Regions from separate parts of the Dysgonomonas sp. ZJ709 genome, predicted to be linked through region 1. Evidence: riboswitches for the same ligand, from Rfam matches in the RefSeq annotation. Region 1 holds a riboswitch; each other region holds the start of a gene.

Region 1 (7,771 bases):
AAGCTCTTAGGGAATCCTTGAATTTTAAATCTTCATCATTTGCTTGTTTCATGTTTATTTTTTTAAGTGAATTTTGGGTTAGGTTTGTATGTTGTTACCTAAAATAAATATAAATATGTATACTCTTAGATTTTTTTGTGATATGCCGAATATGAAAATTTGATTGTTATAGATACATTTATCACCTTCAAATTAAAAAGACTGAATTTATGTATATTAATGCTGTGGGTTACTATATCCCTGAAAAACGAATTTCGAACGATTACTTTACTGATATAAATGGACTTGACGCACAATGGATATACCAGCGAACCGGAATCAAAACTCGCTCCAGAGCTAATGATAAAGAAACTATAGACTACATGTGTACCGAAGCGGTATTAGGTGCATTGCCACAATTACCATACAATGAAACAGATGTAGACCTCATAATATTCGCTTCTTATACCCCTTCGGATACTGTAGGTACAACGGCCCATGTTATTCAGAGGGAGTTTAAAATGGAAAAAGCTAAAGCATTTCATATATCTTCGGCTTGTTCTTCCGCAATTAATGGAATGGAGATTATACAGTCGTTTCTTAAGGCTAACATGTCTAAGAAAGCTCTACTTATCTGTGCGGAAAGGAATTCTACATATTCTGATGATGCTGATTCTATAGCAGGGCACTTATGGGGCGATGCTGCCACAGCATATTTTTTCTCATTTGAACGATATTCGAGTGATGAATTGGAAATAGTTGACATCACAAGTCAGGGATTAGCACATATAGGGCAAGGGCCGAAAGCTGTTAATCTAGAACCAAATGGTGCCGGATTACGTATGCCGTATGGCAGGGATGTATTTCAGCGTGCATGTATCTATCTAGTGCAAAATACTGAAGATATTATAACTAAAAATGGATATACTATCTCTGATTTGTCATATTTTATAGGACATCAGGCGAATAAAAGGATTATAAACCATGTAGTTAAAGAATTGGGTATACCTCAAAACAAAACAATGAATAATATAGAGGAATTGGGTAATACGGGTTCTACAAGTGCGTTATTGGTTCTTGCTCAAAATTATGATACATTCAAGGAAAATGACCTGATATGTATATCTGTTTTTGGTGGCGGTTATTCTGCCGGAACGTGTTTATTAAAGAAAAGCTAAATTTATATTCTCCATATTTTTTCTTGGTTACTAAAACCATGTCAATTTAATACATTATATTTGCACTAGAATTTTGGTGTTACAAGTCTGCGTTTGCCAGATAAGTAATGAAAAGGGAATCAGGTGTAAATCCTGAACAGACCCGCTGCTGTAAGTTCCATTAGTTTTTACACAAAACTCATACCACTGTTCGTTAAGAATGGGAAGGTTGTGTAGAAGGAATAAGTCAGAAGACCTGCCATAAAATAATAGTTTAAAGCTCGCGGTAAAGGCTTATAACATATAAGAGCATCATGTATGTAATCTTGTTTTATCCCTATTATCAAAGGCGTTATTAATAATACTCAAATTAAGAGTTTATAATGTACCCTATTACCTTTGTTTCTCTCGGACCGGGAGAAGCTGAACTTATTACATTAAAAGGATTGAAGACTTTACAGTTGGCTGATCGGGTATTCTACCCTGCTACCATAAGTAAAGAAGGTGTTCAGACCTCGCGTGCTTTGGATATTCTTTCCGAGTTAGATATTGATACGAGTAAATTAGTTCCGTTTCATGTTCCGATGAGTAAAGACCGCTCGTTGGCTATAGATGCTTATAACGCAGTATCGGAAGAGATAAAGGAACAATATAAAATGGGGCAGAGAATATGTGTTGTTGCCGAAGGTGATTCGGGTTTCTATTCTTCTATACAATATATATTCGATAACCTGTCAGATAGCGACTTTCCAGTAGAGCGTATTGCCGGGATCCCTGCTTTTATAGCAAGTGGCGCTTTAGCTAAGATACATATTGTAAAGCAGGAAGAAGAGTTGAATGTTGTTCCGGGTATTATATCGGCATCCGATCTCAAAGAGAGAATAGAATCGGGAAAAGTTGTTGTAATAATGAAAGTATCGCAGTGTGCAGAAGCTATTAAAGAATGTATAAGTGAAAAATCGGATGCTACATATCATTATTTCGAAAACGTCGGTGTAGATGGAAAAGAATACTATACTAAAAACACATCAGATATTCTCGATCGGAAAATTCCTTACTTCTCATTAATGATTATTCATAAGTAAAAAGCTATGAACAAATTTTCGTTTCTGTACCTTATCATTATTACTATTTGCTTTTCGGCTTGCAACCCGAACAGATCACAAGAAGGAACAAACAGTTCTTCAATAAATAATTCGGACTCTGCATATATTGAGATAAAATATGCGCAAGGTTTTAAAGTGACATATTTAGATAATTATAAGTTGGTAGATATCCAAGATCCGCAAGGTGAGAGTGAAACTATTTATCGCTACGCTTTAGTTAACAGAGGACAAAGCCATGAAAGGATTCCGCAAGATTATACAATTATAGAAACTCCTGTTCGAAGCCTTATTTGCATGACGACCTTACAACTTTCCAACTTCATTAAGTTAGGTGTACTAGACAAAGTAGTGGGTATGACAAGCACCAACTTCTTGTTTAATGAAGAAATGAAAGAACGAATAAAAACAGGGAAAGCCAGTCAGATAGGTATAGAAGGTAATTTCGATAAAGAGATTATTATGGCGCTCGATCCTGATGTAGTTCTGGTTTCGCCATTTAAACGCGGAGGATATGAGGTTATCAAAGATTTAAATATTCCTCTGATTACATTTCTTGGATATAAAGAAACATCTTCTTTAGGACAGGCAGAATGGTTGAAATTTGTTGGCATGTTATTAGGGACAGAAGAACAAGCCAATCATAAATTTGTCGAAATAGAAAAGAAATACAATGAGTTAAAAGCGCTTAGTGAATCAGTTACTAATAAACCAATAGTACTGAGTGGGGAAATGCGTTCGGGAAATTGGTATGTAGTGGGTGGCAAAAGCTATCTTGCAGAACAATTCAGAGACGCAGGTGCAGAATATTTTCTGAAAGATAATCAGGAAACAGGAGGTGTAAATCTCGATTTCGAATCGGTGTATTCGCAAGGGGCAAATGCTGATTTCTGGAGACTTTTGGTAAGTCATACGGGTGACTATTCATACGAAGTGTTAAAGGCTAGCGATGCTCGTTATGCAGACTTTAAAGCTTTTAAAGAAAAAAAGGTGGTATACTGCAATCTTCGCCAGAAACCATTTTATGAAAATGCACCGGTAGAACCAGAAGTGGTGTTAGCTGATTTGATAAAGGCTTTTCATCCTGAATTGTTGCCTGATCATAAACCTGTATATTACGAATTATTGAAATAATGAGCAGAAAACAAAATATACTTTTCTTCACTCTTATTATAGCATCCATTATTCTATTTTTTATTCTGAATCTAATATTGGGAACTATTTCGATCCCTCCATCTTCTATAGGCAAAATACTATTCAATGTTGGTGACGAACCTATTATCTGGCAGAATATTATCTGGAAATCTCGTTTTCCGCAAACAATAACAGCTTTGTTTGCTGGGGCTGGTTTAGCTATAAGTGGATTACAGATGCAAACAGTATTTCGTAATCCATTGGCAGGACCATCTGAATTGGGTATTAGTTCGGGAGCAAGTCTGGGGGTTGCATTAATGATTCTACTCTCTGGAAGCATAGGGGGTATTGCCTTAAGTAAGATTGGTTTCTTTGGTGAGATTGCTGTTTCTGTAGCCGCGATACTAGGGGCGTTTGCAGTCATGTTATTGATAATAGCTATATCGCAACGAATAAAAGGAAGCGTAATTTTACTAATTATTGGTGTTATGATCGGTTATATAGCTAATGCAATAATCGGTGTATTGAAATTTTTCAGTAACGATGAAGATGTAAGAGCCTATGTAATATGGGGATTAGGAAGCTTTTCGAAAGTATCGGGCGATCAAGTCTATACCTTTGTAGCAATTATGCTGGTACTTATCCCCCTCTCTTTTCTACTTATCAAGACGCTTAACCTCATGCTCTTGGGCGATAGTTATGCACGTAATTTAGGTTTGAATGTCAGGCGGGCAAGATTATATGTTATCACTTGTTCGTGTGTCATTACCGCTATTGTAACAGCATATTGCGGACCGATTGTTTTTCTTGGGCTTGCAGTTCCGCATTTATGCAGGACTATATTTCAGACATCAGATCATCGCATTCTTGTACCTGCGGTTACTTTCGTGGGTGCATCCTTATCCTTGTTCTGTAACCTTGTAGCTCGTATGCCAGGTATGGAAGGTGCATTGCCTATCAATTCGGTAACGGCGCTTATCGGTGCACCGATTGTTATTTCAGTATTATTCGGTAAAAGAAGAAACGAGATAAATAGTTGATAAGGATGGCTAAACAAAAGACAATAGAATTACAGAATCTTGCGATCGGCTATCAAACGAAGAATAATAAAAAAGTCGTTGCTGAAAATATTACTGCTGATATTTATAGTGGTGAATTAACTTGTTTACTAGGTTCTAATGGTATAGGTAAATCGACATTACTACGCACATTATCGGCTTTTCAACCTAAGTTAGGTGGTAATATTAAGGTTTTAGATAAAGACATATCAGCATATACTGAAAAACAGTTATCGACACTGATTAGTGTTGTCCTCACCGAAAAAACCGATGTGAAGAATATGACAGCAAGGGAACTTATCGGTTTAGGTCGCAGTCCTTATACTGGATTTTGGGGTACATTAAGTGACGAAGATAATCGGATTGTAGATGAAGCTATCTCTATGATTAAAATAGAAGATTTGGCTCAGCGAATGATTCATACCCTTAGCGATGGAGAGCGTCAGAAAGTAATGATTGCAAAAGCATTGGCACAGGAAACACCTGTTATATTTCTTGATGAGCCAACCGCCTTTCTTGATTTTCCGAGCAAGGTTGAGATTATGCAATTGCTACATCGTTTGTCCCGCAAAACGAATAAAACGATATTCTTATCGACACACGATCTGGAGCTAGCTTTACAAATAGCAGATAAGATATGGCTCATAGATCAGTATTCGAGTGTAAATATAGGAACTCCCGAAGATTTATCCTTAAACGGTCAGTTAAGCAGCTTCTTTGAGCGAAAAGGAATCACATTCGATATGGAAACGGGATTGTTCCGTATTGAAAATACGTATGATAAGCAAATAAGACTTGTTGGACACGGACAAAAATATGCTATGGTGCGTAAGGCCTTATTGCGTAATGGTATATTAGCATCACGCAATATAGAGACTGATTATTATATTGAGGTCGGCAATTTATATGATACAGAAATAAAACTATACTTGATTGAAAATGAAGTGATTTTAGTGAATAGTATTGAGAATTTGCTTGAGCATATTAATCTATTTTCGTTCTTTAATAAATAGTAGGTATATGATATTGATATTTGGAGGAACAACCGAAGGACGGCACGCTGTAAAAGTTTGTGACGAAGCCGCAAAAATATATTATTATTCTACAAAGGGGGATTTGCAGGAGGTAGAATGTGTTTATGGCATTCGTTTGACAGGTGCATTAAATGATCAGTCAATGTCGGATATTTGTACAAATAATCATATCAAATTAATAATAGATGCAGCTCACCCTTTTGCTGTTGGCTTGCATCAAACGATAGCACGAGTATCGGAAAATTTAGAAATACCTGTTGTTCGCTATGAGCGTAATTATCCTGAACATGAAGACGATTTAATATGGTGCGATAATTATGAGAATGCTATCAATTATCTGGAGAAAAATAAAATAGATAATTTATTGGCATTGACAGGTGTAAATACAATCTCTAAATTGAAACCTTATTGGGAACATCGTAATTGTTGGTTCAGAATACTAGACCGTGATGAATCCAGATCAATTGTCGAAGACTCTGGCTTTCCAATAGAAAAGGTACTTTATTATCAGCAGGGGGAAGATGAAGAACCATTATTTAAGCAGCTAAACCCTCAAGCAATCATAACAAAAGAAAGTGGAGAGTCTGGTGGTTTTAAGGAGAAGATAGAAGCTGCATGCAATTTGAATATTCCTATACTAGTTGTGAAACGCCCTACCCTTTCATCTTCTTTTATTTCAGTATATGGAGAACATGGATTGAGAAAAATTATAGAAAAGCTTGTTCCTGACTTTTTTGAATTAAAAACGGGCTATACTACGGGTACTTGTGCCACAGCAGCCACTAAAGCCGCACTAATAACTTTATTAAATCAAGAGATTGTAAATGAGGTGAGTATAACTCTACCAAATGGCGAATGGATACGAATTCCTATAAATTTTGTAGTATTCGACAAAGAGATGGCTACAGCTACCGTTATTAAAGACTCTGGGGATGATCCAGATGTTACAAATGGTATAGAAATACAATCGACAGTTTGTTTAAACGATGCTAAACGTGGCGTTCATTTGCTACAAGGAGAAGGTGTAGGTACAATCACTTTGCCCGGCTTAGGATTAGAGATTGGTGGACCAGCTATAAATGAGACTCCCCGAAAGATGATGAAGCGGGAAGTATTTAAAGTGTTGCGACATAATCAGGATAAATTACCGAATCAGAATGTAAAAATTGGGGTTGATGTAACTATATCAATACCTAAAGGTGAAGAAATAGCAAAACGGACTTTTAATCCGAAGCTCGGAATTATAAACGGTATATCGATTATTGGTACTTCGGGTATTGTAAAACCTTTTTCGTCAGAAGCTTTTGTTAATTCTATCCGTCGCGAGATGCAGGTCGCCAAAGCCTTAAAGTGCGAACGGGTAGTAATTAATTCGGGAGCAAAAAGCGAACGATTTATAAAAGGTGAATATACTGATTTACCAAGTCAGGCATTTATACACTATGGCAATTTTATAGGAGAGACTATCAAAATAGCTTCTGAACTTCAATTCGGTTATGTAACAATGGGCATAATGCTCGGAAAAGCGGTGAAACTAGCCGAAGGCTCGTTAGATACACATAGCAAAAAGGTTGTAATGAATAAAGATTTTCTGATTGATACCGCCAGAGCATCAAGCTGTTCGGATAAAACAATTGAATCAATAGAGAATATTACAATGGCACGTCAGTTATGGGATATAATTCCAAACGAAGAATCTACGTTCTTTCATCTCATTATAAAGAAATGCCATGAAGTATGCGCTCCTCTACTTCCTGACGGTGAGCTAACAATATTATTGATTGATGAAGAAGGACGAATTTTAAAATAAAGTTATTTCAAATCAAATTCAAGTACCTGTCCATACTCAGCTAAATTATCAAAAGCACTTTTAAGGTTGGTTTGTCCGAAATAGACCTTTGCACAATTAATTACACCACCATGAGCAAAAACAATCACTTCTTTATAGTCATTTTCTTTTATTTCGTCGAAAAATGAAGCTACACGGTCGTACATATGTTTGAATGATTCACCATTAGGTGCAGGGTTATTAACCCAGTCTTTTTCCCATTCAGACATATCCAGCTCGTCCCATTTGTGCATTTCCCAATCTCCGAAATGCAACTCTTTCAATCGATCGTAGAGTTGAATTTCATCAGCATATCCGCAATAATTTGCCAGCTTGCGGCATCTGCTCAATGGGCTTGAGAATACAGCATCATGATCGACATCAGCTAATTTCTGCTTTACAATTTCTGCTTCCGATTCAAAAGTGTTTTTTAAAGGTACATCGGTTTGTCCATAGCATGTGCCTTGAGGGACTCCAA
Region 2 (7,771 bases), on a different contig from region 1:
TAGCCGTTTTTTGACGAGAGAATGCATAAATTTCAATACCAATACCATTAGCTGTAATTTCGTTCATATACCTGACAAATAGCATTAGCTCATCATTAATTTGAGGATGCTTACGCAGAAATAACTCGAGATAAGCTCTGAATAAAGCTAAATTAGTCAGGGTTTCTCTCGATGAGCTTTCCCGAGCTAAAGAAAGAATTGCTTCAAAATTATTTGCCATAGCAGGATTACCCGACAGAATAGCAAGAAAGTCGTCACTTACGAGCTTTACAGACTCGACACTCACATAAAATGAACGGACAAAAAGTCTCCCCGGTCCCAACTCCATACGACGCCAGTTTGTGAATGAATCGGTTACCATCGTGTAAATAGGTATCATAGTAACCGAGTTATCCCAGTTCTGCACCTTTACCGAACTAAGATTTATATCTACAATAACTCCGTCTGCATTCTTTGATGGCATCTCGATCCAATCTCCGAGGCGTATCATATCCTGAAACGAAAGCTGTATGGAGGCTACAAAGCCTAAAATTGTATCTCTGAAAATCAATGAAATAAAAGCTGCTGTAGCTCCAAAACCAACAAATAGATTCGATGGGTTTTTATCTGCAATTATTGAGACAATAAGAATTGCACCTATAATCCCCAATATAATTTTAATAATTTGAATATAACCCTTGAGTGATGTTTGCTGTGTCTTGGGGTGAATCTTGAAGAATAACTCCCACGCATTCAAAAGTGAAGATAATACTAATAAGACCCAGAATACCACTACAATTTTAGAAATCGCAAACTCAAACCGCATCCAACTTTCTGAGAATCCCGAAAATAGAACTCCGGAACTAAAAAAGACAACAATAATCGCAGCAAGTACAATCAGACGGTTAAAAAATTTCTTCTGAACCAATACATTGTATATTTTGGATCTCATGTTGGACTCCTCTTTCCGTCTAAAAACAGAGGATAGCTTTGAGGTTATAATGTTCAATAACCATATAATAACGATTAGGGATATAAATGCAACAGTGAAAACAATAACATTAGACACTTTGATACTGACTCCAATACCTGATAATGCATCATGGAGATACTGTAGTATCCAGAATTTAGATGAGCTGGTTACACTCTCTGTTGCTATATGAGGAATTATGACATACATAAAATATGGGTTAAATATTATAACTTTAAACAACGATTATAAGCAAAGCCACCCTTTATATTATGGAATTGCCGTATAAGTATCCAGACATCACAAATTCGTAGATTCACTACATATTACAACATTTGCTATCTCATATTGTTCTACGAGCAATGCCGTGGGGGATTCTAATATGTTTTCACATAATCTTCTATATATCAAAACGAATTGAGGGTGAGTAGTAGTGGGCTTCAATGCATTTTTCTCTAAATTACCAACGCATATCGATTTAATACCCTATCTTTGTACCAACATTTTGGTGTTACAAATCCGTATTTATCGGACAAGTAATGAAAAGGGAATCAGGTGAAAATCCTGAACAGACCCGCTGCTGTAAGCTCTACTATGTTTTGAATGGACAAAATCCACTGTCGTAATTAATAAGATGGGAAGGATATTCAAAACAAGAGTAAGTCAGAAGACCTGCCAGAATATTTATATTTAAAGCTTTCGAGGTATGAGGCTGGAGAATATTATCAGAAGTAGTAAGATACTTACGATTCTTTTCTGCAAATATTGCATGCGCAATTATTCCAATCCACATCAAGAGAAAGCTATTTTGATCAATTATTCAAACTAGCGAATGTTTAAAAACATAATACGATTTCTATCCATCTGTTTACTTTACTGTTGCACAACATCCCTTTATGCACAAGGTCTGTTAGACAGCATACAGCAGATGAAAGAAGTCATCGTCATTGCTAAACCCTTTCAAGAAGTGATTCCGACACAACGATTATCAGGTACTAAGCTACAACAGCTAAGCAACCACACCGTCTCGGATGCGCTTCGCTATTTTGCAGGTATACAGATAAAAGATTATGGTGGTATAGGTGGTATCAAGACAGTCAATGTACGCAATATGGGTACGCATCATGTCGGCGTATTTTATGATGGAATACAATTGGGCAATGCACAAAACGGAGTAGTCGATTTAGGTCGTTTCTCCCTCGACGATATGGAAGAGTTATCACTGTATAACGGACAAAAAAGCGAAACATTTCAGTCGGCAAGAGACTTTGGGTCGGCAGCATCTATCTATCTGCGAACTAAAAAACCGAAATTTGAAAAAGATAAGAAAACAAATCTCCTCGTAAGATATAAAGCCGGATCGATACAACTTATCAATCCCTCTGTTCGTTGGGAACAGAAACTCAGCAGTAAATTGAGTATGAATTTAAGTTCAGAATACATCAAATCGGATGGGAAGTATAAATTCAGATACAAACGGGTGAATACAGACGGGTCTATTGCTTACGACACAACCGCCACCCGTAAGAATAGCGACATAGAAGCTCTCCGTATCGAAGGAGGCTTATATGGAGTAGTTGCCGATGGCTATTGGGAATCGAAAATATACTATTATGATTCGGAACGAGGACTGCCCGGAGCAATAGTCAACAATGTATTTTATAATGGTGACAGGTTATGGGATAAAAACTTCTTTGCCCAATCGAGTTATAACAAAGATTTCACTCCTAAATACAAATTCCAACTCAAAGGTAAGTTTGCATACGATTATACACATTATCTATCGAACGACACCACTTTGTTTATGGGGGAGGTTGTCAATGACAGAATATCGTTCAATAATACGTACTATCAGCAAGAGGTTTACTTGTCGGCTATCAATATGTATTCGCCGACTTCGTGGTGGGATATATCCCTATCTACAGATTTCCAATGGAACAAACTGAACGCAACGATGAGCAATTACGATAATTTCGCTTACCCGAAACGCACCACAACACTTGTTGCTTTAGCCAGTTCGGTAAAAGTAAATAAGGTAAAAGCACAGGCCAGTTTGTTAGGTTCATTTGTGCAAGAATCTGTAAGAAACGGCAAGGCATCTCCCAATAAATCTGAAATAACACCTGCGATAGTGGTCGGCTACAAGCCTTTCGAAAAGCATGACTTCAATCTACGTGCATTCTACAAACGTGTATTCAGAATGCCGACTTTCAACGATTTATATTATGCCGAAATAGGTTATAGCGATCTGAAGCCGGAATACACCAATCAATATAATATTGGATTCAGTTACAATAAACAATTTAAAAAAAGTAATCTGGACGCTTTCACTTTACAAGTGGATGCCTATTATCTCGATATCGAAAATAAAATCATCGCATCGCCCACAAACAGCAATTTCAGATGGATGATGACCAATATGGGAAAAGTAGAAAATAAAGGTCTGGATGTAGTAGCCAATTTACAAGGACATATAGGTAAAGTAAGTTTAAGTACAAACCTCACCTACTCGTATTCCAAGGCGCAGGATTTCACAAAAACCGAACCTCGTTTATCATCGTATGGCGACCAGATTCCCTATACACCATGGCATAGCGGTTCGGCAATTCTTAACGCAGGATATGAATCATGGAATATGAATTATAGTTTTATATACGTAGGTGAACGTTATGATGGTGGAATAAACAACATTAAACGCAATCATATACAGCCATGGTATACCCACGATATGTCAGTACAGAAAACATTCAATTTCAAAAGTTACAGAGTAAAAAGTTCCATAGAAGTAAATAATGCATTGAACCAATACTACGACGTAGTATTAAATTTCCCGATGCCCGGCCGCAATTTCAGATTTATTTTAAGTATCGAAATATGAAACAGCTTTATAATATAGCATATATCTTTTCTTTTATCTGTATCCTGCTATCAACTTCGTGCAGAGATGACGAAATGGTTTATCTGTCGGAACAAGAACAGATAACACCACCGGTCAGCAATAGTAAGATGATGGGCTTCTATCTCCTCAACGAAGGAAATATGGGGATGAATAAAGCTACAATCGATTACTTCGAATACCCGACCGGACTATATTATCGCGACATATATTCAGAAAACAACCCGGGTGTAGTCAAAGAATTGGGTGATGTAGGCAACGACCTGCAAGTATATGGAAATAAACTATATGCAGTAATCAACAATTCGAACAAGATCGAAATAATGGATGCGAGATCTGCCAAACGAATCACCGAAATAACTGTTCCCAACTGTCGTTATTTAGCTTTTCACGCAGGGAAAGCCTACGTTAGTTCGTATGCTGCAAATATATCAGTCGATCCAAATGCGCAAATAAGCTTTGTTGCTGAGATAGACACTACAACACTCACTCTTACACGTAAGGTAAATGTAGGTTATCAACCCGAAGAGATGGTAGTTCATAATGGCAAACTATATGTAGCGAATTCGGGTGGCTATCGTGCTCCAAACTATGATAAGACTGTATCAGTAATAGATCTCAATACTTTTGAGGAGATAAAGAAGATAGATGTAGGTATTAATCTCCATCGCATGGTAATAGACAAACGAGGCTATATATATGTAAATTCGCGGGGCAATCTTTCGACTATTCCATCCAAACTCTATGTGATAGATAGTAAAACCGATGCTGTTACAGATGAATTGGATATACCAGTCACCAATATGCGTTTATCGGGCGACTCTCTCTATTTCTTTAATGCTCCGGATAACAAGAATGCGACTTACAGTATTCTGGACACCCGATATAAGAAGATTGTTTCCAACAACTTTATTTCCGATGGCTCTGAAAGACAAATTATGCTGCCTTATGGATTAGGCATTAATCCTGACACAAAAGAAATATATCTGACTGATGTACAGAACTTCGTAGTTACAGGATACATATATTGTTTCACACCCGAAGGTAAACTAAAGTGGAAAACCCAAGCAGGAAACATTCCGGCGCATATTGCATTTGTCCCTAAAAATAGATAACAATCAACTATAATATTACTAAAATATCCATGATAATGAAAAAGAGAAATTTTCGATTAGCCTTAAAGGCATTTCTAATAACTGGTTTTGTTTTCGGATTTGCAGCATGCTCTTCTGATGATAATGATGGTGGCGAAGAGATCATCACATACAGCCCTTATATAACTAAAGTTTACGATTTTATGCCGGCCATTGGTCAGTTTGTAAATGAAGCTCCCAGATATGAAAACGGAGATACGAAAGAAAGGATGATAGCTAAAGCAGAAAAAGAAATCATCGGAATTAATGGCGGAATAGTGAGCCTCGGCGGATTTGGCGGATACATTGTTTTCGGATTCGACCATACAATCCAGAACGTACAAGGGAAAAAAGATTTCAGAGTGAAAGGCAACGCCATTTATTCTGCTACAAACCCAAACCCTAACGATCAGAGAAAAGGTGGAAGCTGCGAGCCGGGTATAATTATGGTTGCATACGATCTGAATAAAAATGGGAAACCAGATGATAACGAATGGTATGAAATAGCAGGAAGTGAATATAGTAAATCTGCCACGATAAAAGATTACGAAATAACTTATTACAGATCCGAAGAGAATGCACCCAGTAACAAATATATCAGATGGACCGACAACAAAGGTGGTTCGGGTTACAAGATAAAAGACTTGAATCACTCTCAAAGTTATTTCCCTGAATGGATTACCGAAGATGAAATTACGTTCAAGGGCACCCGTTTAGCAGATAATGCTGTCGACGAAAGTGGAGATGGCACATATTGGGTATCGTATGCCTACGATTGGGGTTATGCAGATAACCACCCGAATGACAATGATGCTTCTGCTATCGATATAGATTGGGCAGTGAATACAAAAGGCGAAAAGGTAAATCTTCCCGGCATCGATTTCATTAAAGTATATACTGCAATCAACCAGGAAGCAGGATGGACAGGAGAAATATCGACAGAAATTACAGGAGCAGAAGATCTACATATAAAATAGAAAGAGTTCGATAAGATATCCTTTCTACAAGTTGGGATGAAAGAGAGAAAAAGTTGTGCCCTCTTATAAAAATGAATGAGGTCAAAAGTCGAACTTTTGGCCTCATTCCAACACAACGTAGTTTTATAAATTAAGGTCGGCCGATAGTATGAGTATTTTATCTAAAACAATTGGTTTAGCAATAAAAAAGACAGACGACTTTATAGGTAAAAAATAAAACTTCAAACTCCGATACATTTCATCTGTACCTATCCGATGATGACACTAACGATATCTGATTTTTTAATTAACACCAGCTGGAGGCAGATCTCCTACTTTGGTAATTACGAAATGGGTGCTTCTCCCAATTAAAGTGCAACCCAGAGCTGTACAATTACCCGACTGCCCTCTGCCTAGTTGTATTGGCCAAGTCCTACCGGTTGGAATAAAAGCCGTACAAGTTATCGTTCCTCCATGATTTGATAAAGCTCCTTGAGTAAAAGCTGCCGTTGAGTGGATACGGGTATATTTGACTGGTGCATCTCCTCTAGCCCCATTCATATCGGGAAAATCGACTATATATGAAGCTAGAGTGCATCCAGAGCCATTGTGTTCGGCTTCGTACACAAGAGTCATTGTATACAGTCCTCCTCTTTTGAAAGTCACAGTATTAGTACCAGGGTTGAAGGAAATATCGTCTAACAGATTGTTTACTAACATCGCCATCGGAACTTTAGTACTTGCGCCGACGATCACTGTGCTTAAAAAATTTGGAATATTTGACTGTAGCTGAAATACGGCAGGTCTGGGTACCCCGAGATTATTTAATGAAGATTGCAATGTATTGTCAAAAGTGGATTGATTGATTAATTGACTCCATTTTGTCCCGTCCCAAGTATATAAATTATTGGCGTATACGGCTGTTGCTCCGCTTGACTCATTTGTCGTATTATAAACAATTAATCCGACTGCCGGAGACGTAATCGGCGAAGTACTATTGGTAGCTGTAAGTGTCACTCGGGGCGGAAGAAAACCCTTGTTGGCTGCATTGATTTCCAATGCTGCACTGGCATCGGGCGTTTCTGTGCCAATACCGATACTACCATTTGTAAAACCTAGTGTTTTGCTGTTGAGATTGACGGTGGTATTGACGGTCAAATCTCCTCCAAGATCGACTTTACCACTATTTAAAGTAGTACCACTGCCTGAGGAGAGTACTTGCATATCGCTACTTGTCGTATAGTACTTCCAAATAGTTCCATCCCAAATATAGATACCTTGTTTAAAAGGAGCTGCTGTGTTAAGGTTATATACCATTAGACCTGTATGTAATTCTTTCACCCTCGATGTAGAAGCATTGATCCATTCAGTATCGCCCGTAGAAATGAATGGTTCGAGCGTGGATGCGTTAAGCAATTTCACACGAGGCAATACAATCCCTCCTGTTTGCGAAGTGATGTTATCTGCTTTTGGCTCTTGATCTTTAATTTGCAAAAGAGCAGCTTGCACAGGACCAAATCCGCTACCGATAGTTACTTGTCCTGAAAGCGTGTAATTAAGTAGAAATACCGCTAATAGGATTAAATATACTTTCTTTTCCATAGTTTTTGAGTTTTATCGCTATTGAACATCAATAAAGTCTACACCTTCAAAATATAAATAAAGTGCAATTTTACTTTTTTACAAAGGTATAGGATTAACATATTGGGTTACAAATGGAAATGCATCAAGACCGTAAATGTATTTTCAGAACCGTAAAAAAGCCACTTCAATATCGTCAATTGAGGTGCATTATCATAAAAATTATTGATTGCTTTTGTTGGACGAAGTATTTCGA
Region 3 (7,771 bases), on a different contig from region 1:
CACAACACCTTTTTCTTCCTGAATAATTTCTCTTATTTGTTTAACCTGCGAAACGATAACACGTGCCTGATTGATAATCTGCGTACCAATAACAGTCGGTTGAACAGGTAGCTGGCTACGGTCGAATATTTTCACCCCCAACTCATCCTCAAGCTTCTGAATCATCATACTCAGGGTAGGTTGAGTTACAAAAGACGCTTCAGCAGCCTTAGCGAAATGCCGATGATTATCTACGGCGATAATATATTCCAACTGTTGTATATTCATAATCTATTTTGTATTTTGCATTAATACTCCCGATTTCCGAAAATGGACGAACCTATGCGCACCATAGTTGATCCCTCTTCTACAGCAATTTTATAATCACCTGACATTCCCATTGATATTTCGGAGAACGAATCATCCTCTGAAAAATAGTTAGCCTTCAGTTCATCAAAGAAAGATTTTAGGTTTTTAAACTCCTTTCGTATCAGAGTTTCGTCTTCAGTATTAGTAGCCATTGCCATCAAACCACCAATATAAGCATATTTGTACTTCTTCCACTCGCCTTGCTCCATAAATTGCCGACAATCGTTGAAAGAAAAACCATATTTACTATCCTCCTTTGCAATATGCACTTCCAGTAAACAGCATATAGGTTTCTCAAATGCTGCAGCCTGCTTTTCTATCTCGGCGAATAGCTTCCAGCTATCTACACTGTGTATTGCATGAGTGTATGGAATTATAGCTTTTACTTTATTTGTCTGTAAATGGCCTATGAAGTGCCACTCTATATCGTCGGGCAGTTGCTGATGCTTCTCACTCAGTTCTTGCATTCGGCTTTCGCCGAAAATACGATGCCCTGTATCATAAGCTTCGCGGACAGTATCTGCCGGGTGAAATTTAGATACAGCAACAAGCTTTACATTAGCTGGTAAGTCTTTTTTTATTTTTATTATATTTTCAGCAACACTCATCTACCAAATACTAAACTTAAGTCAATATAATTTTCCTTTTGGCATCTTCCGAATATGGGAAAACATCCATTATCAATGTTTCGGCTAGCGATCCAATAGTATAATCGGCCATCGTTCCCTCCATACCTTTTTCAACTACTCGAAGAGCTTCCTTAAGGTCAGAGGCCTGTGCCAACATTTGCACTGCAGTTTTCTTTTCTGATCCACTTTTTTCATCCAGTGTGATAAAGAAAACTTTAGCTTTAAAAAAGCGATCTCCATTATCATTAAAAAACAACTCCGACAGCTTTGCTCTTTTTATATCTGCTATTGTAAATTCGCCTGTTATATATGGTCTTATTTCTTCTGTAATGCGTGCTTCTGCTTCAGTGAAAGATAAGGCATCAACCAAATAAGGTTCTGTTACTTTCTTTTGCATTCCATTTTCGAGCATTTTTTCGTAACTCACCTTACATTCAAACCAATTGTGCATATAAACTTAATTAAAATCGTGATTATTTATAATTTCTTGTACAAACTTAATAAATAAACGTGATATAACATTTGTTTTATTTATTAAAAGAGGTTTATTTCTCAAAATAAAAAGGGTCTGCAATATTGTATTGCAGACCCTTTTGCGAACTTATATCGGAAGTTAGTCTTTATCTTGATATCTGTAATCTTTCAACAATTCTTGCAGTCTTTTTCTTGCAAAGAAAATACGACTTTTTACTGTACCGATAGGTAAAACAAGATTTTGAGCAATCTCTTCATATTTATACCCTGAAACATGCATTGTAAAAGGCACCTTGTACTCGTCAGAGAAACTATTGATCACTTTTGTAATCTCAGCCACTGTATAAGCACCATCAGGAGTATCAAAGCCTGAATCCTGAGGCATATTCAAATGGTACAGGTTTTCGGTTTGGTCTATCATTGTTTGGCTACGAACCACACGACGATAGTTATTCACAAATATATTGTGCATAATAGTAAACACCCAACCTTTGAAATTTACGTTTTCATAATATTTCTCTTTATTATCAAGCGCTCTTAGTGTTGTTTCTTGTAGCAAATCTTTTGCTTCCTCTCTGTTAGATGTAAGAGTTAATGCAAAATTCATCATATTGTTTTGAAGATCGACTAATTTATCTTCAAACTCTTTATTATTTTTGTGATTAGTTGTGTTCATAATTTCAGTATTTAGCGTGATAAATAATCCATTAGTTTTCAAGTCATAAGAATCTTTATTTCTTATTAATTATAAAGCAAATGTAACGAGTTTTTTTAGTTAAAATGAAATAAATATAGTTTTTTTAAGAAACAATTGTCAAAACAACTAATAGCTACAAATTAATGTATTGATTAATAGATATTTAACACATGCAGAAAACATGTTAAATATGACATAAAAAAAATCTATCAGCCAAAATAAGCCTATTTTTAACAATTTAAGCCCTCAATAATTTATTCATTTTAAGAACATTAAGGATCTAACAAGACAATATGACACGTCCGATCTGTCTGGCATCTTATTTGCTTTAATAGAATCAAAATAATATAACTAATAACTTAAAATATCATTATGGAACAAAAAGGCAAAATTGGGGTTACAACCGATAATATTTTCCCCATCATAAAGAAATTCTTGTATAGCGATCACGAAATATTTCTTCGTGAATTAGTATCGAATGCAGTAGATGCTACACAAAAGCTAAAAACATACTCTTCTTTGGGCGAATTCAAAGGAGAACTTGGAGATATCACTGTACGTGTAAGCATTGATAAAGAGAAAGGTACACTCACTATATCGGATAAAGGTATAGGAATGAATGCCGAAGAAATTGAAAAATATATCAATCAGATAGCTTTCTCTTCTGCAAATGAGTTTCTCGATAAATATAAAAATGACGCGAATTCTATCATCGGACACTTCGGGTTAGGTTTCTATTCTTCATTTATGGTATCACAAAAGGTAGAAATCGTTACTAAATCATTCAGGGAAGATTCTCAGGCTGTTAAATGGAGCTGCGACGGTTCTCCTGAATATACATTGGAGAATGTAGAAAAAGCTGAAAGAGGTACCGACATTATCTTATATATAGATGATGAGAACAAGAACTTTCTTGAAGAAGGTGAAATCAGTCGTTTATTAAAGAAATATTGTCACTTCTTACCTATACCTGTTGCTTTTGGTAAAAAAACAGAATGGAAAGATGGCAAATCGGTAGAAACCGAAGAAGACAACATAATCAATGACACGAATCCAATCTGGACACGTAAACCTGCAGACCTGAAAGACGAAGATTATAAAAAATTCTATCAGGATCTATACCCGATGTCTGACGAACCGATGTTCTGGATTCACCTGAATGTCGATTATCCGTTCAAACTGACAGGTATCTTATATTTTCCTCAAATAAAGAGCAATGTAGATCTCAACAAAAATAAGATACAATTATACAGCAATCAGGTATTCGTAACCGATTCGGTAGAAGGAATCGTTCCTGAGTTCTTAACACTGATGCATGGTGTTATCGATTCTCCGGATATTCCGTTGAATGTATCCCGTTCATATCTGCAAAGCGATCAGAATGTGAAAAAGATATCTAATCACATCACAAAGAAGGTAGCTGACAGATTAGAGGAAATATTCAAAAACGATCGCACCCAATTTGAAGCAAAATGGGATAGCTTGAAAGTATTTATCGAATATGGCATGCTGACTGACGAGAAATTCTACGATCGTGCTCAAAAATTCTGTCTACTAAAAAATACAGATGGAAAAGCATTTACGTTCGAAGAATATAAGACACTTATATCTGCCGATCAAACAGATAAAGAAGGTAATCTGATATATTTGTATGCAAGTAATAAAGACGAGCAATATACCTATATTAACAATGCTACCGAAAAGGGATATGATGTAATTTTATTCGATGGGCAGCTAGATGTACACATGGCCGGACTACTTGAACAAAAATTCGAGAAAAGCCGCTTCGTGCGTGTAGATAGCGATACAGCTGACAATCTTATTGCAAAGGAAGACGCAGTAGAGGTTAATCTCACCGATAAACAAAAAGAAGAATTGAGCGAAACATTCACTTCTCAACTTCCTAAAATTGAGAAAACAGAGTTTACAATCGATTATAAAGCATTAGGTGAAAAAGCGCAGCCAATACAAATCACTCAAAACGAGTTTATGCGTCGTATGAGAGAGATGTCTGCTATGCAAACCGGAATGTCGTTCTATGGTGAAATGCCTAATAATTACAATTTGGTATTGAATACCGAACATCCACTGATCAAAAAGGTTATGGCAGATGTAGAGGGCAAAGAAAAAGATGCTGTAACGGCTTATGCAGCTGAAAGCAAAACCGTACGTCAACTTATCGATTTGGCTCTATTATCGAATGGCATGCTGAAAGGTGAAGCTCTGAACAATTTCATCAAGAGAAGCACTGATATGATCTAAATAAATTAAGTAAAGTAGTGAATCCGAAAAGGGCTTAAATCAAGAGAGGCTGTTCCACCACGAACAGCCTCTCTCTTTTACCTATACACAAATAAAACAAGCGTCAATTTCTGACATCTATTCTTATATCTTTTTCTACGATCTTGCCATTTGAATTTGCTTGTAGTTTAATAACCATCTTTCCGGTCTTAGCCGAAGATTTCAGGGTCAGCATATTTTTTTGCAATTCATATTGAGCAATATCACCCTCAGCAGACGAAGTAAGCAGACTCTTAATTATAGATGATGATGCGTTATCGGCATCTATAATTACTTCATTCAGATCAATTGTCTTTTCTTCGTTAGGCTTCAACACGATTTGATTAGTCAATATAGCAGGAGCGTTTACGTCTTTAAAGAATGGCATAGCCGGAAACCAATAGTAATCGGTATTATCTGCACCTCCTTTTACGTTTATCGTTTTACTCAATGCTCCTTGAGGTGTCAATAACTGTACTACATTTATATCATTACCCCATACACCTGTTGTCATTGACAAAACTATATTGTCGGTTAAAGGATCTACTCTTAATCCTGCACCATAAAAAAGAAGCTGGTCACCATTATCATGCTTACCCAGCGTATAAAATGCTGAATTAAGCGATTTACTATTTATATCATATTTAGCAACTTTATTCCCATCTTTCCAATACAAAACATTTTGTTGAGTACTGGCACAAAAACTCCCTACATTCCAAGAATATTCGATATGGGTATCTGAAAACGAAACTTCTGTCGTTGCTTCAAATGTATATGGATTTATCTTAATCAGTTTACTGGTAGCACCAGCCCAAATATTTCCGTCCTTGCTTTGTGCAACTGAATTTATTGTATTGTCTTTTATAACTTTTTCTACTTTATCAGTTGAAGTATCTATAACATAAATACCTTCCGAGATAACAGCTGCAAATACATATTTACCTGCAAGACACATATTAACAACTTCGCCGGAAATACCAGCAATAGTTGTACCTACTTTCAACTGCTCAATATCAAAGAGGCTAATTCCACTATTAGTAGATATATAGCCTTTCTTACTATTCACCCCTACAAAAGAGCGTGCCGCATTGTCGCTCCCTGCAATATTTTCAATAGCCGCCTTCTTCTTCAATGTTTTAGCATCTGCTACTACAAGCCTATTTCCGCCAAACGATACTATATAAACATTATCACCATAAATTGTTGCAAATTGCCCTGTTTTACCTAGAGTCTCTCCCGAATTTGCAGCAGCATACGCGCGATAAGATATAGCTCCGTCATTATTGAAGAAACTTAAACTGGCATTATCTGTAGTAAAATTACCCTCATTCAAAATATAAAAACCATCGGCAGCCATAGTAGCCGGAGCTTTATCATTTTCTATTACAACCGTTTCATCAGAATTTGTTACATCGTCGTCATCAGAACATGATGCGAATGTAAAAGTCAAAGCAAAAAATGCCACTAAACCTAAGTACTTTCTTTTCATTATAATTATCAGTTTATTTAGTATAATACTAATCCAGACTAAAGTTGAATAGTCTTAACAGAAGAAATGAAATGATAATCAAAATGTATAAATACAAACGTGCAACCATGTGCATTTGATCTCAAGACTTTATTCCTCGAAAGTCTGAATATTTATTTTGTCTGGCAGGTCTCCTGACTTGTTCTCATTTTGAACGGCCTTCCCATCATATCAGTTGTCAGTCATCAGTTATCAACCAAATTGTTGTTTACTGTTCACTGCTTACTGTTTCTAACAGTGGCGAGGGTAATGTCAAAATGTTGTTCGTTAGAACTTACAGTAGCGGGTCTGTTCAGGATTTTCACCTGATTCCCTTTTAATCAGATAATCCGAAATGAATTATCCAAACCAAATACGTTTACAAAAATATATATTATTTAAGAGATAACAAGTAAATGTGCAAAATATTTACAATCTTCAATATATTATACAATCTGTTTAATTAAATTTTCCATCTTCTCAATGGCACTTTCCCAACTAAAACGTTGAATGTAATTATTACCCCTATGCGCCAATGAGATGCGCTCTTCATTATTATCGATCAAATAACAAATTCTTTCAGCCATCTGCTCTGCATTTTTCACCTCAACAAGTAAAGCCGTTTCTCCATCAATAGCAAATTCACGATGTCCGGCTATATCGGTACAAATTAATGCACATCCACAGAATAAAGCTTCGGCAGGTGTAAGTGGGAAACCTTCGGTAAAACTATTAGAAAGAAATATCGCATTACGATTATATATATCGCAAAGATTATCTGGCGCACGATAAAACTTGATCCAGTCGGGCAAACCTTCCGGCTGAGGGCACACACCGAATAGATAGGCTTGCAACTCAGGATATTTTTCTTTCACAAGCATTAATGCTTTCAGACCATATTCAGACCCTTTTATTTCTTGTATAGAATAGGTCATCGCAACTGTTGCAAGCGTTCGCTCTTCTATTTTATCTTTTACAAAAAACTCTTTATTATTGACAGCATTATATATTAATGCAACAGGCTTAGATGTATGCTGCTCTACAATCTCTTTAAGGTAAGAGGCTACAACAACATTTGTTGTATCAGGCATATCGTACGAAGCATATAATAGGTCTTCATGCCCTGTCCAGTTTTCAAAACCTTGAATAAGATTTATCTTTTTACCTTTCGCCGCACCTAGCCTACCCATTTCTAAGACAGTAGACCACCATGTAGCAATTACAACATCTGCATCTACTACATATCTGTCATCTACTTGGGGAACATAAGACATCGTAATAGACGGATCGAAATTAAACCACTTGTCATTACGAAAGCCTTCTACCTTAGACAGAATATAACGAGCGACATAAGGCAAACGATATTCCATATACTGTGTACGGATAGGATATGTAAGATGAACCGAATATCCTTTCTTTGCTAATCGGTTGGCATATTCATACATTACCCGAAATCCACCTGCCGGACGGCGAGGTTTGAATGGTAGAATAAAATTTATCTTAGTCGATTTATTCACTACGTATTTATTTTACTTATCACTTGTATTAAGAAAATAAGTTCCTTCTATTTTCACAGAAGCACTGCCTCCAAAAAGAACTTTTCTTTCACTCATTTTTAATTTAACTACATTATAAGCGTTTTGTTCTCCGTTTTGTTCAATAGAAATAGGTTCTCTGTTCCATAGATTATGCTTAAGCATATAGTAACCCATAGCAGAATTGCCCGATCCTGTGGCTACATCTTCCAGATAACCAAATTTAGGAGCAAACACACGAGTTCTTATCTTATTATTCTCATTAGTTACATCTGTAGTAAAAACAAGTATAATGTCAATC

Evidence for each region. A riboswitch is a leader RNA that binds a small molecule or an ion and turns the genes downstream of it on or off. The one in region 1 is predicted to bind cobalamin.
Region 2: linked by a shared signal. The riboswitch ahead of G7Y56_RS03320 (TonB-dependent receptor domain-containing protein) and the one ahead of G7Y56_RS11660 (precorrin-2 C(20)-methyltransferase) in region 1 are both predicted to bind cobalamin.
Region 3: linked by a shared signal. The riboswitch ahead of G7Y56_RS08495 (DUF5074 domain-containing protein) and the one ahead of G7Y56_RS11660 (precorrin-2 C(20)-methyltransferase) in region 1 are both predicted to bind cobalamin.

What each region holds. Positions count from the first base shown of each region.
Region 1 is NZ_JAAKEM010000016.1:25-7,795, forward strand. Features, by position in the region: gene G7Y56_RS11655 (3-oxoacyl-ACP synthase III family protein) at 210-1,157, shown strand; cobalamin riboswitch at 1,215-1,415, shown strand; gene G7Y56_RS11660 (precorrin-2 C(20)-methyltransferase) at 1,517-2,221, shown strand; gene G7Y56_RS11665 (ABC transporter substrate-binding protein) at 2,228-3,373, shown strand; gene G7Y56_RS11670 (iron ABC transporter permease) at 3,373-4,413, shown strand; gene G7Y56_RS11675 (ABC transporter ATP-binding protein) at 4,419-5,444, shown strand; gene cbiD (cobalt-precorrin-5B (C(1))-methyltransferase CbiD) at 5,452-7,275, shown strand; gene cobC (alpha-ribazole phosphatase) at 7,278-7,771, opposite strand, start outside.
Region 2 is NZ_JAAKEM010000002.1:246,862-254,632, reverse strand. Features, by position in the region: gene G7Y56_RS03325 (mechanosensitive ion channel family protein) at 1-1,159, opposite strand, end outside; cobalamin riboswitch at 1,439-1,644, shown strand; gene G7Y56_RS03320 (TonB-dependent receptor domain-containing protein) at 1,782-3,827, shown strand; gene G7Y56_RS03315 (DUF5074 domain-containing protein) at 3,824-4,960, shown strand; gene G7Y56_RS03310 (PKD domain-containing protein) at 4,996-5,955, shown strand; gene G7Y56_RS03305 (hypothetical protein) at 6,238-7,536, opposite strand.
Region 3 is NZ_JAAKEM010000009.1:98,175-105,945, forward strand. Features, by position in the region: gene G7Y56_RS08470 (hydrogen peroxide-inducible genes activator) at 1-267, opposite strand, end outside; gene G7Y56_RS08475 (YggS family pyridoxal phosphate-dependent enzyme) at 288-956, opposite strand; gene G7Y56_RS08480 (DUF4494 domain-containing protein) at 973-1,428, opposite strand; gene G7Y56_RS08485 (RNA polymerase sigma factor) at 1,591-2,127, opposite strand; gene htpG (molecular chaperone HtpG) at 2,521-4,410, shown strand; gene G7Y56_RS08495 (DUF5074 domain-containing protein) at 4,514-5,917, opposite strand; cobalamin riboswitch at 6,063-6,324, opposite strand; gene G7Y56_RS08500 (glycosyltransferase family 4 protein) at 6,382-7,452, opposite strand; gene G7Y56_RS08505 (PhzF family phenazine biosynthesis protein) at 7,465-7,771, opposite strand, start outside.